DNA from 2 places in the Sphingomonas sp. CV7422 genome. Region 2 is predicted to be linked to the other one. Evidence: riboswitches for the same ligand, from Rfam matches in the RefSeq annotation. Region 2 holds a riboswitch; the other holds the start of a gene.
What was found. Region 2 has a riboswitch for glycine ahead of gcvT (glycine cleavage system aminomethyltransferase GcvT). Riboswitches for the same ligand answer to the same signal wherever they lie in the genome.

Region 1 (6,536 bases), on a different contig from region 2:
CTTGCCGAGCGCGCCATCGACGGTCGCACGCGCCCGGTCGCGCGCCGAAAGCCCTGCGAGCATCGCCGCCTGCGCATCGGCCTGCGCCTGATGGTGGTCGAGCTGGTCGACCGGTACCGGCGCCGGTCGCATCCAGCGCGGCAGATAGGCGAGCACCGTCGCGGGAAGCAGCGCGCGATAGGCGTTGGAGGTCTGCCGATAGCGCGGCCCCTCCCCTGCCCCCTCGGCCCGGACGAAGCGGCGCTGGCGGACGAGGAAGCCCGCCGCCTCGAGCAGCACGAGCGCGCGCGCGACGGTGGCGCGGCCGAGCGCGGTGGCCTCGGCCAGCCAGTCGTAGCTCGGGAAGACGCGGCCGCGATGGAGCCGCGCCAGCGTGCACAGTTCCTCGAAGACGCGCACCGCCGCACCGGTCAGCGCCGCGATCGGCCGTTCGCGTACGCTGAGCGTCCGCGTGCCGGCGCGCGCCTCGCGGCGCAGCCGGCGGCCGGCATCGAGTGCGCCGCGGCAGGCGCGCAGCCAGCGGTCGGGCTCGCCGGGCGCGGGCGCGGCGAAGAAGACGTCTTCGAACGTCCCCGCTTCCATACTGTCGCGGCGCACCGGCGCACCGGTGCGATGGGGCACGCGGCGCGCGGCACGCGCGTCTCCCCGTACGCGCGCGCAAAATTGCGCGCTCGCTTCCCCGAAGGTCAACGCCGTCATCTTCCATCCCCTTACGGGCCGGACCGAGGACAAAAAAATCCGTGGCGCGAAACGCGCATCCTTGAACCGGATCGGGTTCGGCAGTATTCCTGTGACCTGACTACCGGTTATAGGTGTCTGGCGTTTGGCGACGCTGGTCACACAGGAATACTGGGATGCCCGGCCTCGTGCCGGGCTTTCCTTTATGGGGTCACGGCCATTCCACTCAACAAACTGCACGGCCGACGCTGGCCGCGCCCCTTTGTTGCAGCATTAATCCAATACTGGAAGCGGCTACGATTCGTGCTTTCGAGTATTTAACCCAAAAAAAGTTCGTGCTTTCGAGTAGAAATGTGCTGTCGATTCGTGCTTTCGAGTAACAATGCCGCGGCTGAGTTCGTGCTTTTGAGTAGAAAATCCGCGACCCATTCGTGCTTTCGAGTAACAATTCGGCGGCGTGCCCGAATCAGTTGGCCGCGGCCGGCGAATCGGTTGCGGCGGGTTCGGCATCGGGTGATTCGCCCGACTCGGCCGATTCCAGCATGGCCCGAGTCGAGCTCAGCACCGCTTGGCCGGGCTGTGGACGCGGGGTGATCACCACCCGGCTCTGCGGCGCGCGACGGCCGCGACGCGGCGCGCCCTCCTCCGCCGCTGCGCCCACGTCGCCCTCGACCAGTTCGAGGTGATAATCAGGGATGCCGTCGGTCGCGACGATCTGCTTGAGCGCCGCCTTGAAGTTCGACAGCGGGTTCTGATAGCCGATCTGCAGGCGGAAGGTGGCGAGATCGAGATCGAGCTCCTCCTCACACGTCGAGCGCGCCACTTCGTAGATGCGCCGCTCGATCGGCCCCAGCTGGAAATAGGCGGCGGCATAGTCGAGCACGTGACGATCGAGCAGGATCGCCCGGAACAGCCAGTCGCACAGCCGTACCTTGACCGCTTTCAGCCGCCGTTCGCCGCTTTTGGTACGCGAATAATGGAGCTTTGCTTCGGACAGCCAAGAGAAGAAGCCCTCCTCTCCTTCCCCGCCGGCTTCGATATTGGTCTTGATCTGCGTACCCTGCAGTCGCTCGAGCGCCTCGGACAGCCGGTTGTACGACCGCGCGCTATGATTGGAGCCGGTCACCGAGAACAGGTCGTGCGCGGTGAAGATGAAATCCTGCTCGACATGCTCGCCCGCCTCGAGCTTCGCCGCCATCAGGCTGGCGATGTAGAGGACGATCTCCTTGTCGTAGATCGTCGCGACGCCGCTCGCCGATGGACGCACCTCGATCGACACGGTGGCATGGTCGTAGGTCAGCGGTTTCATCCACGCATTCTTGCTGAGCGCGAAGAACGGGAAGGCCATCAGCGAACGTTCGCCGCGGATCTCGCCGTGCAGCGGGCTGTCGAGCGTGAACAGGTCACGGTGCGGCACGGCGGCGGAGCCGGACGCGGGGCGGGCGGGCGTGGTGGAACGGGCCATGGGCATTTCCTACTCGAAAGCACGAACTTTTGGCACCCCGCACTGGAATCCTTAGGGAAAATGCGTCCCGGCCTGCGTCCATTCGTGCTTTCGAGTAGGAAATGGCGCGCCCTCCCCTGCCGCGACTGCTCCCGGCCCGCTTCCCGGCGGACGCTTGCGACATGTCGACAGTTCAACATGTCGCCACCGCCCCTTCGAGCGCGACGTGTCGTCACGTCGACATGTCGTCACCTCGACCCGGACGCGATGCCGGCTTGACCCGGCGCCCCGACCCGGCGGATAGCGGCGCGGTCGATACGGGAGAGACCGGGCCTGCCCCGGCGCCGAAGGAGCAACCGCCCCGGAAACTCTCAGGCCAAAGGACCGTAGCGACGCGAAAGATCTGGAGAGAGGCGCAGCTGCGTCCGCCGACGGGATAACGATCTCAGGCGCAAGGGACAGATGGGGCAGGCCGGCGATGCCGGCGGAGGATGCCCGTGCCGACCGACCTGCCCCAGCCCCTGCCCCGGACGCCGCTCGATCGCGGCCTCGACCGGCCGATCAGCGTCGCCGAGCTGTTCACCATCGGCATCGGCCCGTCGAGCTCGCATACCGTCGGGCCGATGCGCGCCGCCTTCGACTTCGCCCAGCGGGTCGTCGGACAGGGCGTCACCACGGTCCGCTGCGACCTCTACGGCAGCCTCGCGCTGACCGGGCGCGGCCATGCCACCGATACGGCGGTGATCCTCGGCCTCGCCGGCTGGCAGCCCGAGCGGCTCGATCCCGATGCCGCGCCGGCGATCCTCGCCGATATCGAGATGCGACGCCGGCTGCCGCTCGCCGGCGGCGCCGAGATCGCCTTCGCGCCCGGCGGCATCGTCTTCCATCCGCGCGAGTTCCTGCCCGAACATCCCAACGCCCTGACCTTCACCGCCGAACGCGCCGACGGCACGCTCGCCGAGACCTATTTCTCGATCGGCGGCGGGGCGATCCTGCGCCGCGGCGAGCGGCTCGCAGCGGGCAATGTCGTGGTGCGCCACCCGTTCGGCTCGGGCGCCGACCTGCTCGCGCTCGGCGACGCGACGGGGCTCGGCATCGCCGACCTCGTCCGCGCCAACGAGGAGGCGTGGCGCGCTCCGGCGGAGACCGACGCCTTCCTCGACGCGGTGCGCGCCGCGATGCACGCCTGCATCGACCGCGGCATCGCGCAGCAGGGCATGTTGCCCGGCGGGCTCAAGGTGCGCCGGCGCGCGCAGGCGATCGCGCAGGGGTTGAGCGGCTGCGTCCCCGGCAGCAACCCCGCCGAGGTGTTCGAATGGGTCAGCCTGTGGGCACTCGCGGTCAACGAGGAGAATGCCGCCGGCGGCCGCGTCGTCACCGCGCCGACCAATGGCGCGGCGGGCGTGCTGCCCGCGGTGCTGCGCTTCTACGAGACATTGGTGGCGCGCGACTGCGATCAGGCGACGCGCGGGGAGGGCGCCCGCACCTTCCTGCTCACCGCGGCGGCGATCGGCATGCTCTACAAGAAGCGCGCGTCGATCTCGGCGGCGGAGATGGGCTGCCAGGGCGAGGTCGGCGTCGCCTGCTCGATGGCGGCGGGTGGCCTCGCCGCGGTGCTCGGCGGCAGCAACCGCCAGATCGAGAATGCCGCCGAGATCGGCATGGAGCACAATCTCGGCCTGACCTGCGACCCGATCGGCGGGCTCGTCCAGATCCCGTGCATCGAACGCAACACGATGGGCGCGGTCAAGGCGATCAACGCCGCTTATCTCGCGCTGCGCGGTGACGGCAGCCACGTCGTCAGCCTCGACGCGGTGATCGAAACGATGCGCCAGACCGGCGAGGACATGCGCTCGCAGTATAAGGAGACGAGCCTCGGCGGGCTGGCGGTCAACGTTGTGGAATGTTGACGTGTCGGGGTGTCGACAGGTCGATCATCTGACCTGACGATTGGGACCGTGTTGCGCGTGCCGTTCCGCGCGGGTGATGGCGGCCGCCGGTTCGGGTCGCGCAGAGGCGCAGAGAGCGCAGAGCGTCTGTGGGGGGAGGGGGCTGCCCCTACGAGACGGTGAGAGCTGACGCTTGATCTATGGGCAGACCAGCCGCACGACCGGGGCCTCGTGGCGCGACCTGTCAACGTGTCGTAGTGTCGACAGATCAATCATTCGATGTGATGCCCCGTGTAGGAACAGCGTGGCGCCCTGAGCGGCCGGAGCGCGACCAACGCCGCTTGTGGGTCACGCGAAGACGCGAAGGGCCTGCGCCAGCGCATCCCTCCTTCCCAGCCGCCGCTGTAGGGCGGGCGTTCCCGCCCGCGCGCTACTCTCCGCGCCTCCGCGCCTCCGCGTGAACTTCCTCCTCTTCGCGTCTTCGCGTGATCGATCCTCCGGCCGTCCGTCCGCGAACCGGCCGGGATTTGGTTCATGCGGAGGCGCAGAGGAGGTGTATTTAGGGAAGCGGCGCGTGTCCCCGCGATCGGGAAAGCGGCTGCGCCGCATGACGATTCCGCGAGAGCCACCTTCGGCGTCCGAGATTCCGTTGGGCGAGCTATCGAGGTGTCTTGGTGTCGACAAGTCTATGGCTCGATACGATGCATTTGTCGGGAGTGGCGCGGCATCCCGAGCGGCCGGGTCGCAAGTGACGCCGCTTGAGGATCACCCGAAGACGCAACGACGCGAAGTGGCTGCGCGCTAGTGCATTGCTCCTTCCCAGCCGTCACTGGAGGGTATGGCGTTCCCTCTAGCGCGTCCCTCTCCGTGCCTCCGCGTGAACCTCCTTTTCTTCGCGTCTTCGCGTGATCCATCGTCCGGCGATCCGCGAAGCGGCCGGGTTTCGGTTCACGCGGAGGCGCGGAGAGGTTTCACTTGAGGAAGCGGCAAGTGTCTTCACGATCCGGAAAGAGGCTGCGCCGCATGGCGATCCCGCGACGGCGGGGCGCAAGGGGGCCGGACCATGCTCCCGTGGGCCTCTCTGCGTCCTCTGCGCCAGTGTTTCTCCGCCCTGCGCTATCGTCACGCACCCCATACCCCAGCAGGTCGATATGACGACGTGTCGACACATCGACCCGTAGGATAGGATATCACAATCCGACATGTCGACACACCGACATGTCGAAAAGCGATGTCCTCCTGCAGCGCCGGCGTTGCCGCTATGATGGCAGGGCAGGAGGAATGCATCATGTGGCAAGAGCCGTTCATCGCCGCCACCACCCGCGCGATGCGCGATGCGCCGCATCTCGACGCGCTGTGGCTCGGCGGCAGCTTCGGACGGGGCGAGGCGGATGCTTATAGCAACGTCGACCTCATCGCCGTCGTCGCGCCGGAGCATCAGGCCGGTTCGCGCAACACTGGCGCGTGCAGGTCGACGCCCTCGTGCCAATCGTCCTCTGGTACGAGGCGCGCAGCGGCGGCGCGGTGCACAATGGGATCGGGCAGGGGTGGGAGCGGATCGACCTGCTGCTCACCGACCATGCCGGCGCTCTCCGGCAGACCCAGGACGGCACGCGCTGCCTGATCGACCATGCCGGCCTCTACGATCGCCTCGCCGCGCATCGCGACTGGCCGGGGCCGGATCGCGCGCGCATCGCCTTCCTCATCGATGAATTCCTGCGCGTGCTGGGGCTGCTGCCCGTCGTGCTCGGCCGACGGGGGTATCTCGCCGCCCGCGCCGGTCTCGAGATGCAGCGCATGGCGCTGTTCCAGCTCCTCTCCGAGGCGGTCGAGCGCGCCGACACGGGCGGCATGCTCGCCTGGAGCCGCCGGTTGCCGCCTGATCAGCTTGCGCTGCTCGAACGGCTCCCACAGGCCGATCTGAGCGAGGCGTCGCTGATCGAGGCCTATCGCGCCGTCGCATCCGCCTTCCTGCCGCACGCTAGGACATCGCTTGGCCGACCGCCTTCGAGGCGGGGACCAGAGCGCATCTGCGACGATCTCTGGGTGTCGAGGTCGAGGTGTAGAGCTGACGACGTGTCGACCTATCGACGGTCCGTCATCTCGACATATTCATGGGCCGGGATGAGGCGGCTCTATACCGCAGCGGAGAGCACGCATGTCGCCGCTGGACCCAGACCGCACAACACTCCATCCTGCCGGCGAGAGAGGGGCATGCCATGGCGATCGTGATCCGGGGTACCATCCTGCTCGCCACGCTGCTTGCGGCACAGACGCCCCCGGCGCAGCCAGCTGAAAATCAGGTCGACGCCGCGATGACCGCCTATGACAAAGGCGGCTATCTGCAAGTGACCGACATGCTCGCCGCGGCGGCGTTCGACGCGAAGGGCAAGGTCCGCGACGACCTCGCCTATCAGATGTGGAAACAGGTCAGCACCACCGTCACCAACGAGCTTGATCTCGCCACGCTCGCCACCGCGCAGCCGCATGGCGCCGGCGAGGCCGGCTGGGACGCGGCGATCGGC
Region 2 (6,536 bases):
AGGCGGCGGCATGGTTGATCGCCGCAAGCCGGCGCAGCCCCGCCTCGCCGAGCAAGGTCATGTGCACCGAGAAGGCGAGCGCGCACAGCCCCGAGTTGGTGCAGATGTTGCTCGTCGCCTTCTCGCGCCGGATATGCTGTTCGCGCGTCGACAGCGTCAGCACGAAACCGCGGCGCCCGTCGGCATCGACCGTCTCGCCGCAGAAGCGGCCGGGCATCTGGCGGATGTACTTCTCCTTGCAGCCCATCAGCCCGACATAGGGGCCGCCGAACTGCAGGCCGACGCCGAGTGACTGGCCCTCGCCGACGACGATGTCGGCGTCCATCTCGCCCGGCGCGGTGATCGCGCCGAGCGCCACCGGCTCGGTGACGACCGCGATCAGCAGCGCCTTGTTGGCGTGGCAGGCGTCGGCGAGCGGGGTGAGGTCGGTGATGCGGCCGAGGATGTCGGGATATTGCACGACGACGCACGACGTGTCCGCGTCGATCGCCGCGATCAGCGCCTCGACATCGGTCTCGGCGGTCAGCGCCGGCGTCGCGGTCTGCAACTGGTCGCCGGTATATTTGGCCATCGTCTTGGCGACGCTGACATAATGCGGGTGGAGCCCGCCCGACAGGATCGCCTTGCCCTTGCGGGTGATGCGCCGCGCCATGCCGATCGCCTCCCAGCAGGCGGTCGAGCCGTCGTACATCGAGGCATTGGCGACGTCGGTGCCGAGCATCCGCGCGACCTGCGTCTGGAACTCGAACAGCATCTGCAACGTGCCCTGCGCGATTTCCGGCTGATAGGGCGTATAGGCGGTGAGGAATTCGCCGCGCTGGATGAGATGGTCGACGCTCGCCGGCACATGGTGGCGATAGGCCCCGGCGCCGAGGAAGAAGGGCACCTCGCCGGCGACGACGTTCTTGCGCGCCAGCGCGGTCATGTGCCGCTCGACCGCGAGTTCGGAGGCATGGCCCGGCAGGCCGGCGATCGGCCCGGACAGGCGGGCGGCCTCGGGCACGTCGACGAACAGATCGTCGATCGATCCCGCGCCGATGACCGAGAGCATCGCATCACGATCGGGCTGGGTAAGCGGCAGATAGCGCATCATCATTCCCTTGGAAGCCCCACCCCTTCCGGGGAGGGGCTAAGATAGGTCACAGCTTCGCGACGAAGTCCGCGTAGGCCGCTTCGTCCATCAGCGTCTCGAGCTCGGCCGGGTCGCTGAGCGTGATCTTGAAGAACCAGCCCTCCGCCTCCGGGTCCGAATTGACCAGGCTGGGATCGTCGGCGAGCGCGGCATTGCCCTCGGTCACCGTGCCCGACACTGGCGCATAGACGTCCGACGCGGCCTTGACCGACTCGACGACCGCCGCCTCGTCGCCCTTGCCGAGCTGCTTGCCCGCCTCGGGCACGTCGACGAAGACGATGTCGCCGAGCTGGCCCTGCGCATAGTCGGAGATGCCGACCGTGCCGGTGTCGCCGTCGACATCGACCCATTCATGATCTTCGGTGAAATAACGGCTCATCACTTGCCTCCTGCGCGGACATAGCGGTGGGGAACGAAGGGCAGCGGGGCGACCACCGCCTCATGGATCTTGCCGCGCTGGACGAGGAGCAGCGGCGTGCCCGCCTCCGCCAGCGCTGCGGGAACATAGGCCATGGCGATCGGCGCGCCGACGCTCGGCGCGAAGCCGCCGCTGGTGACGCGGCCGATCACCGCGCCATCGGCGTCGACGACGCTGGCCCCCTCGCGCACCGGCTGGCGCCCGGCGACCGACAGGCCGACGCGCTTGACCGCGGGGCCGTCGGTGCGCTCGGCAAGGATGCGCGCCGCACCGGCGAAGTCGGCGGCCTCGCGGCGGCGCTTCGACAGCGCGAAGCCGAGATCAGCCATCACCGGCGTCGTCTCGGGATCGAGGTCGTGGCCGTAGAGCGGCAGCCCGGCTTCGAGCCGCAGCGAATCGCGCGCGCCGAGGCCGATCGGCTTGACCTCCGGCTCGGCGCAGATCGCGTCGGCGAAGGCGGCGGCGGCCTCTGCGGGGATCGAGATCTCGACGCCATCCTCGCCGGTATAGCCCGAACGGCTGATCCACAGCGCATGGCCGTTCCACGCGAACGCGCCCGCGGTCATGAACACCAGCGCCTCGACGCCGGGCACCAGCCGCGCGACGGCAGCGACCGCCTTGGGGCCCTGGACCGCGAGCAAGGCCTGGTCTTCCATCAGGTTGAGCGTCACGTCATCGGGCAGCACGTCGAGCAGATAGGCGAGATCGTCATATTTGGTCGCGCCGTTGACCACGACATACAGGCTCGCCGCCCCGAACGGATGCGCGCCCTCTTCGGGCAGCGTCGTCACCATCAGATCGTCGAGGATGCCGCCCTCGTCGTTGAGCAGCAGCGAATAGCGGATCCTGGTCGGCGCGAGTCCCGCGACGTCGCCGGGCAGCACCTTCTCGAGCGCGGCGGCGACCGCGGCGGCGTCGATGCCGTCGCCGGTCAGGCCGACCTGCCCCATATGGCTGACGTCGAACAGACCCGCCGATTCACGCGTCCACAGATGCTCGGCCATGATGCCTTCATATTGGACGGGCATCTCATACCCGGCGAAGGGCACCATGCGGCCGCCGCGGGCGCGATGCCACGCGTCGAGCGGCAGCAACTGGATGGCGGGTTCGTCGCCGTCGAGCTCGTCAAGCGGGTCAGGCAGGGTGTCCGGCAGCGTGTCGCTCATCAACCGTCTCCAAAAAAGGCACACGATCCGGGTCGCGGGCCAGCCGCATCCGATCTCGTCATACCCCCTCTGTCACGGTGACCTGAGAGCTTTCACCCGGCGCATAACAGGCGGCGGGCTTACCCCTTCGGTGGCTCCTCAAAGGAACGCTTTCCAGAGTGTCGATAAGGCAGCGCGCGGTCCGTTATGCCTGAGAGATTCCGGGGTGGTTGCTCCTTCGGCGGCCTCCTTGTGAAGAGGCTCTCTCCCGCGCCCGCCCATGCCGGTCGCCCGGCATCGACGTGCGATGCTCTGGCGTCCCGCAAGGGCTTAGTCAATGCGGAAAGGCCCGCATCCGCCGCGGATCAGCGCTGCGCGTTATACTTCAGCTGATCGTCGGTGAGCTGGAAGCCGACCAGCGCCTCGAACGTCGCGCGCAGCACCGCGGTGCGCACCTCGGGCCGGGCGAGCGGATCGGTCGCGGCATCCTCGTCCCCCGCCTTGCGCTTGCGGGTGAGCTGGTCGCGCACCTCGTCGGGCAGCGTCGCCGCGGCGCGCGCGATCTGCGTCGAGGCGGTGCCGCTCGCCTGCGCGCGCGTCTGGCCGGCGTCGAAATGGACGGTCACCGCCCCCTTGCGCTTGGCGGTCACCGCGGTGCCGCCGCGGACGATGGCGATGTAATAGGGCAGCACCACGTCGCGCGCCGCATCGGCGCGGGTGCGCCGCGCCAGCACGTCGAAGGTAACGCTGGTGACGATCTGGTCGCCCGCGTCGTTGCAGGCGCCGCGTACGTGCGTCATGTTGGCGACGACGTCGATCGCGCTCTCGTCACGGCTGGTCGCCGGGTCGAACAGGGTGATGTCGCCGGTCCCCGCCGCGACGCCGACGGTCGGACAGGCCGAACGCACCGCCGAGATGCCGCCTTCGACGATCTCGCCCTTGCTGGCGCAGCCCGAGAGGATCAGCGCGAGGGCGGACAGGCCGAGAATCGTGGTTTTCACGGGGACGCATACCTTTGTCGAACGGTCAGTGACGCAGTCGCCGGCGGCCCGGCGGTACGGCGCGCACCATAGGAAGCGCCTTTCGCGCGTGCAAGCAATCGCGTAGAGCGACCGCCATGGCCTCTCTTCTTCAGCCGGACGGCGGCAAGCCCGTCCTCGATCTGCTGATCGCCGCGCCGCGCGGCTTTTGCGCCGGCGTCGACCGCGCGATCCGCATCGTCGAACTCGCGATCGAGAAACACGGCGCGCCGGTCTACGTCCGCCACGAGATCGTCCACAACAAGTTCGTCGTCGACACGCTGCGCGCTCAGGGCGCGGTGTTCGTCGAGGAGCTTGATCAGGTGCCGAACGGCGCGCCGGTCGTCTTCTCGGCGCACGGCGTGCCCAAATCGGTGCCCGCCGACGCGCAGAGCCGCGGGCTCGAATATCTCGACGCCACCTGCCCTCTGGTGTCGAAGGTGCACCGCCAGGCCGAACGCCTGGTCGCGACCGGCCGCCACATCATCTTCATCGGCCACGCTGGCCATCCCGAGGTGGTCGGCACCTTCGGACAGGTGCCGGACGGCGCGATGTCGCTGATCGAGACCGCCGCCGATGCCGAGACCTTCGCGCCGGTCGATCCCGACAATCTCGCCTTCCTCACCCAGACGACGCTGTCGGTCGACGATACCGCCGCGGTCGTCGCGGTGTTGCAGCGCCGCTTCCCCAACATGCTGCCGCCGCGCGGCGAGGACATCTGCTACGCCACCTCCAACCGGCAGGCGGCGGTCAAGGCGATCGCCGCGGCGTGCGATGCGATGCTGGTGATCGGCGCGCCCAATTCGTCCAACTCGGTGCGGCTGGTCGAGGTGGCGGAGCGCGAGGGGATTCCGGCGCGGCTGATCCAGCGCGCTGCCGATCTCGACTGGCGCTTCCTCGACGGCGTCGGCACGCTCGGCATCACCGCCGGCGCCTCGGCGCCCGAGCTGCTCGTGCGCGAGCTGGTCGAGCTGCTCTCGACCCGTTTCGACGTCACCGAGCGCGAGGAAGAGACGACGCGCGAGACGATCGCGTTCAAGCTGCCACGCGGGCTCGACGCCGCGGCATAGCCGCCCGCTTCCCCGGCCCGCGCCCGGGGGCGCGGCAATCGGGGGAGGAACACATGGCCGTCTACACCCATGTCTCGGCGGAGGCGCTGTCCGCCTTCCTGCGCCGCTATGACGGCGTCGGCGCGCTCGTCTCCGCCAAGGGCATCGCCGAAGGGGTGGAGAACAGCAACTATCTGGTCGACACCGATCGCGCGCGCTTCATCCTGACGCTCTACGAAAAGCGCGTCGATGCCGGCGACCTGCCCTTCTTCCTCGACCTGCTCGATCACCTCGCCGCGCGCGGACTGCCGGTGCCCCCAGCGATCCGCGACCGCGACGGCGTCGCGGTGCAGCAGCTCGAGGGCCGCCCCGCCTGCCTGATCCGCTTCCTCGCCGGCGTGTCGGTGACCCGCCCCACCCCGGCGCAGGCCGCCACCGCGGGTGCAGCGCTCGGCGCGCTGCACTGCGCCGCCGCGGATTTCAGCGGCACACGCGCCAACAGTCTCGGCATCGCCGACTGGCGGCCGTTGCTCGAACGCTGCGGCGGCGACCTCGATGGCATCGCGCCCGGCCTGTACGCGCGCGTCGACGGCGCGCTCGCCGCAGTCGAGGCGGACTGGCCGCACGATCTGCCGACGAGCGTCATCCACGCCGACCTGTTCCCCGACAACGTGTTGATGTTGGGCGACTCCGTGACCGGTTTGATCGATTTCTACTTCGCCTGCCGCGATCTGCGCGCCTATGACGTCGCGGTGATGCATGGGTCCTGGGCTTTCGATCCGCGCGGCGTGCCGCTCGATGGCGTCGGCGCGGCGCTGCTCGCCGGCTATGCGGCCGAGCACGGCCTGTCCGATGCGGAGCGCGCCGCGCTGCCGGTGCTGGCGCGCGGCGCGGCGCTCCGCTTCCTGCTCACCCGCGCCTGGGACTGGCTCAACACGCCGGCCGATGCGCTGGTGACGCGCAAGGATCCTCTCGCCTATCTGCGCCGGCTCGACTGGTATGATGCCCATCCGGAGGCTTTTGCATGACCGACCCCGCCGCCGCCCCGCTCGTCGAGATCGCCACCGACGGCGCCTGCAAGGGCAATCCCGGCCCCGGCGGCTGGGGCGCACTGCTCCGCTTCGGCGGCCACGAGAAGGAATTGTCCGGCGGCGAGCGGCTGACCACCAACAACCGCATGGAGCTGACCGCGGCGATCGAGGCGCTGCGCGTACTGACGCGGCCGTGCAAGATCCGCCTGTCGACCGACAGCAAGTACGTCATGGACGGCCTGACCCGCTGGATCCACGGCTGGCGCAAGAACGGTTGGCGCACCGCCGACAAGAAGCCGGTGAAGAACGCCGAACTCTGGCAGGCGCTGTTCGCCGAGACGCAGAAGCACGAGATCGAATGGGTCTGGGTCAAGGGCCACAATGGCGACGCCGACAATGAACGCGTCGACAAACTGGCCAGCGACGCCGCCCTCGCAGCGAGCCGGCCTGCCGTTTAAGGGGTCGCGCAGAGGCGCAGAGCCCTACCCCGCCGCGCCAGCGGCGATCAGGACAATCTGGTAAAGGGAGCCAGCCGCCCGTCCCGATCGTCCTCCGCGCCTCCGCGTGAGCACTCTTCTTCGCGATTTCGCGGCTTCGCGTGAACCATCCTTGCCATTCGCCTGATGGTCGGCAGCTTTGATCACGCGAAGACGCGGACACGCGAAGAGATTTGTTCACGTGGAGGCGCGGAGGCGCGGAGAGTTTGGATGTGGCGCGGCGGCGGCGCTGTCACCTCGGCGGT

Region 1: it holds a riboswitch for glycine, as region 2 does, so the genes downstream of both, PBN85_RS18855 (L-serine ammonia-lyase) here and gcvT (glycine cleavage system aminomethyltransferase GcvT) in region 2, are expected to answer to the same signal.

What each region holds. Positions count from the first base shown of each region.
Region 1 covers NZ_CP115902.1:94,292-100,827, forward strand. Annotated here, with positions in the region: gene PBN85_RS18845 (helix-turn-helix domain-containing protein) at 1-699, opposite strand, end outside; gene PBN85_RS18850 (replication initiator protein A) at 1,145-2,143, opposite strand; glycine riboswitch at 2,431-2,519, shown strand; gene PBN85_RS18855 (L-serine ammonia-lyase) at 2,614-4,032, shown strand; gene PBN85_RS18860 (hypothetical protein) at 5,476-6,243, shown strand; gene PBN85_RS18865 (hypothetical protein) at 6,231-6,536, shown strand, end outside.
Region 2 covers NZ_CP115900.1:1,306,501-1,313,036, reverse strand. Annotated here, with positions in the region: gene gcvPA (aminomethyl-transferring glycine dehydrogenase subunit GcvPA) at 1-1,090, opposite strand, end outside; gene gcvH (glycine cleavage system protein GcvH) at 1,140-1,511, opposite strand; gene gcvT (glycine cleavage system aminomethyltransferase GcvT) at 1,511-2,716, opposite strand; glycine riboswitch at 2,776-2,883, opposite strand; glycine riboswitch at 2,884-2,976, opposite strand; gene PBN85_RS06425 (hypothetical protein) at 3,061-3,696, opposite strand; gene ispH (4-hydroxy-3-methylbut-2-enyl diphosphate reductase) at 3,813-4,784, shown strand; gene thrB (homoserine kinase) at 4,838-5,791, shown strand; gene rnhA (ribonuclease HI) at 5,788-6,252, shown strand.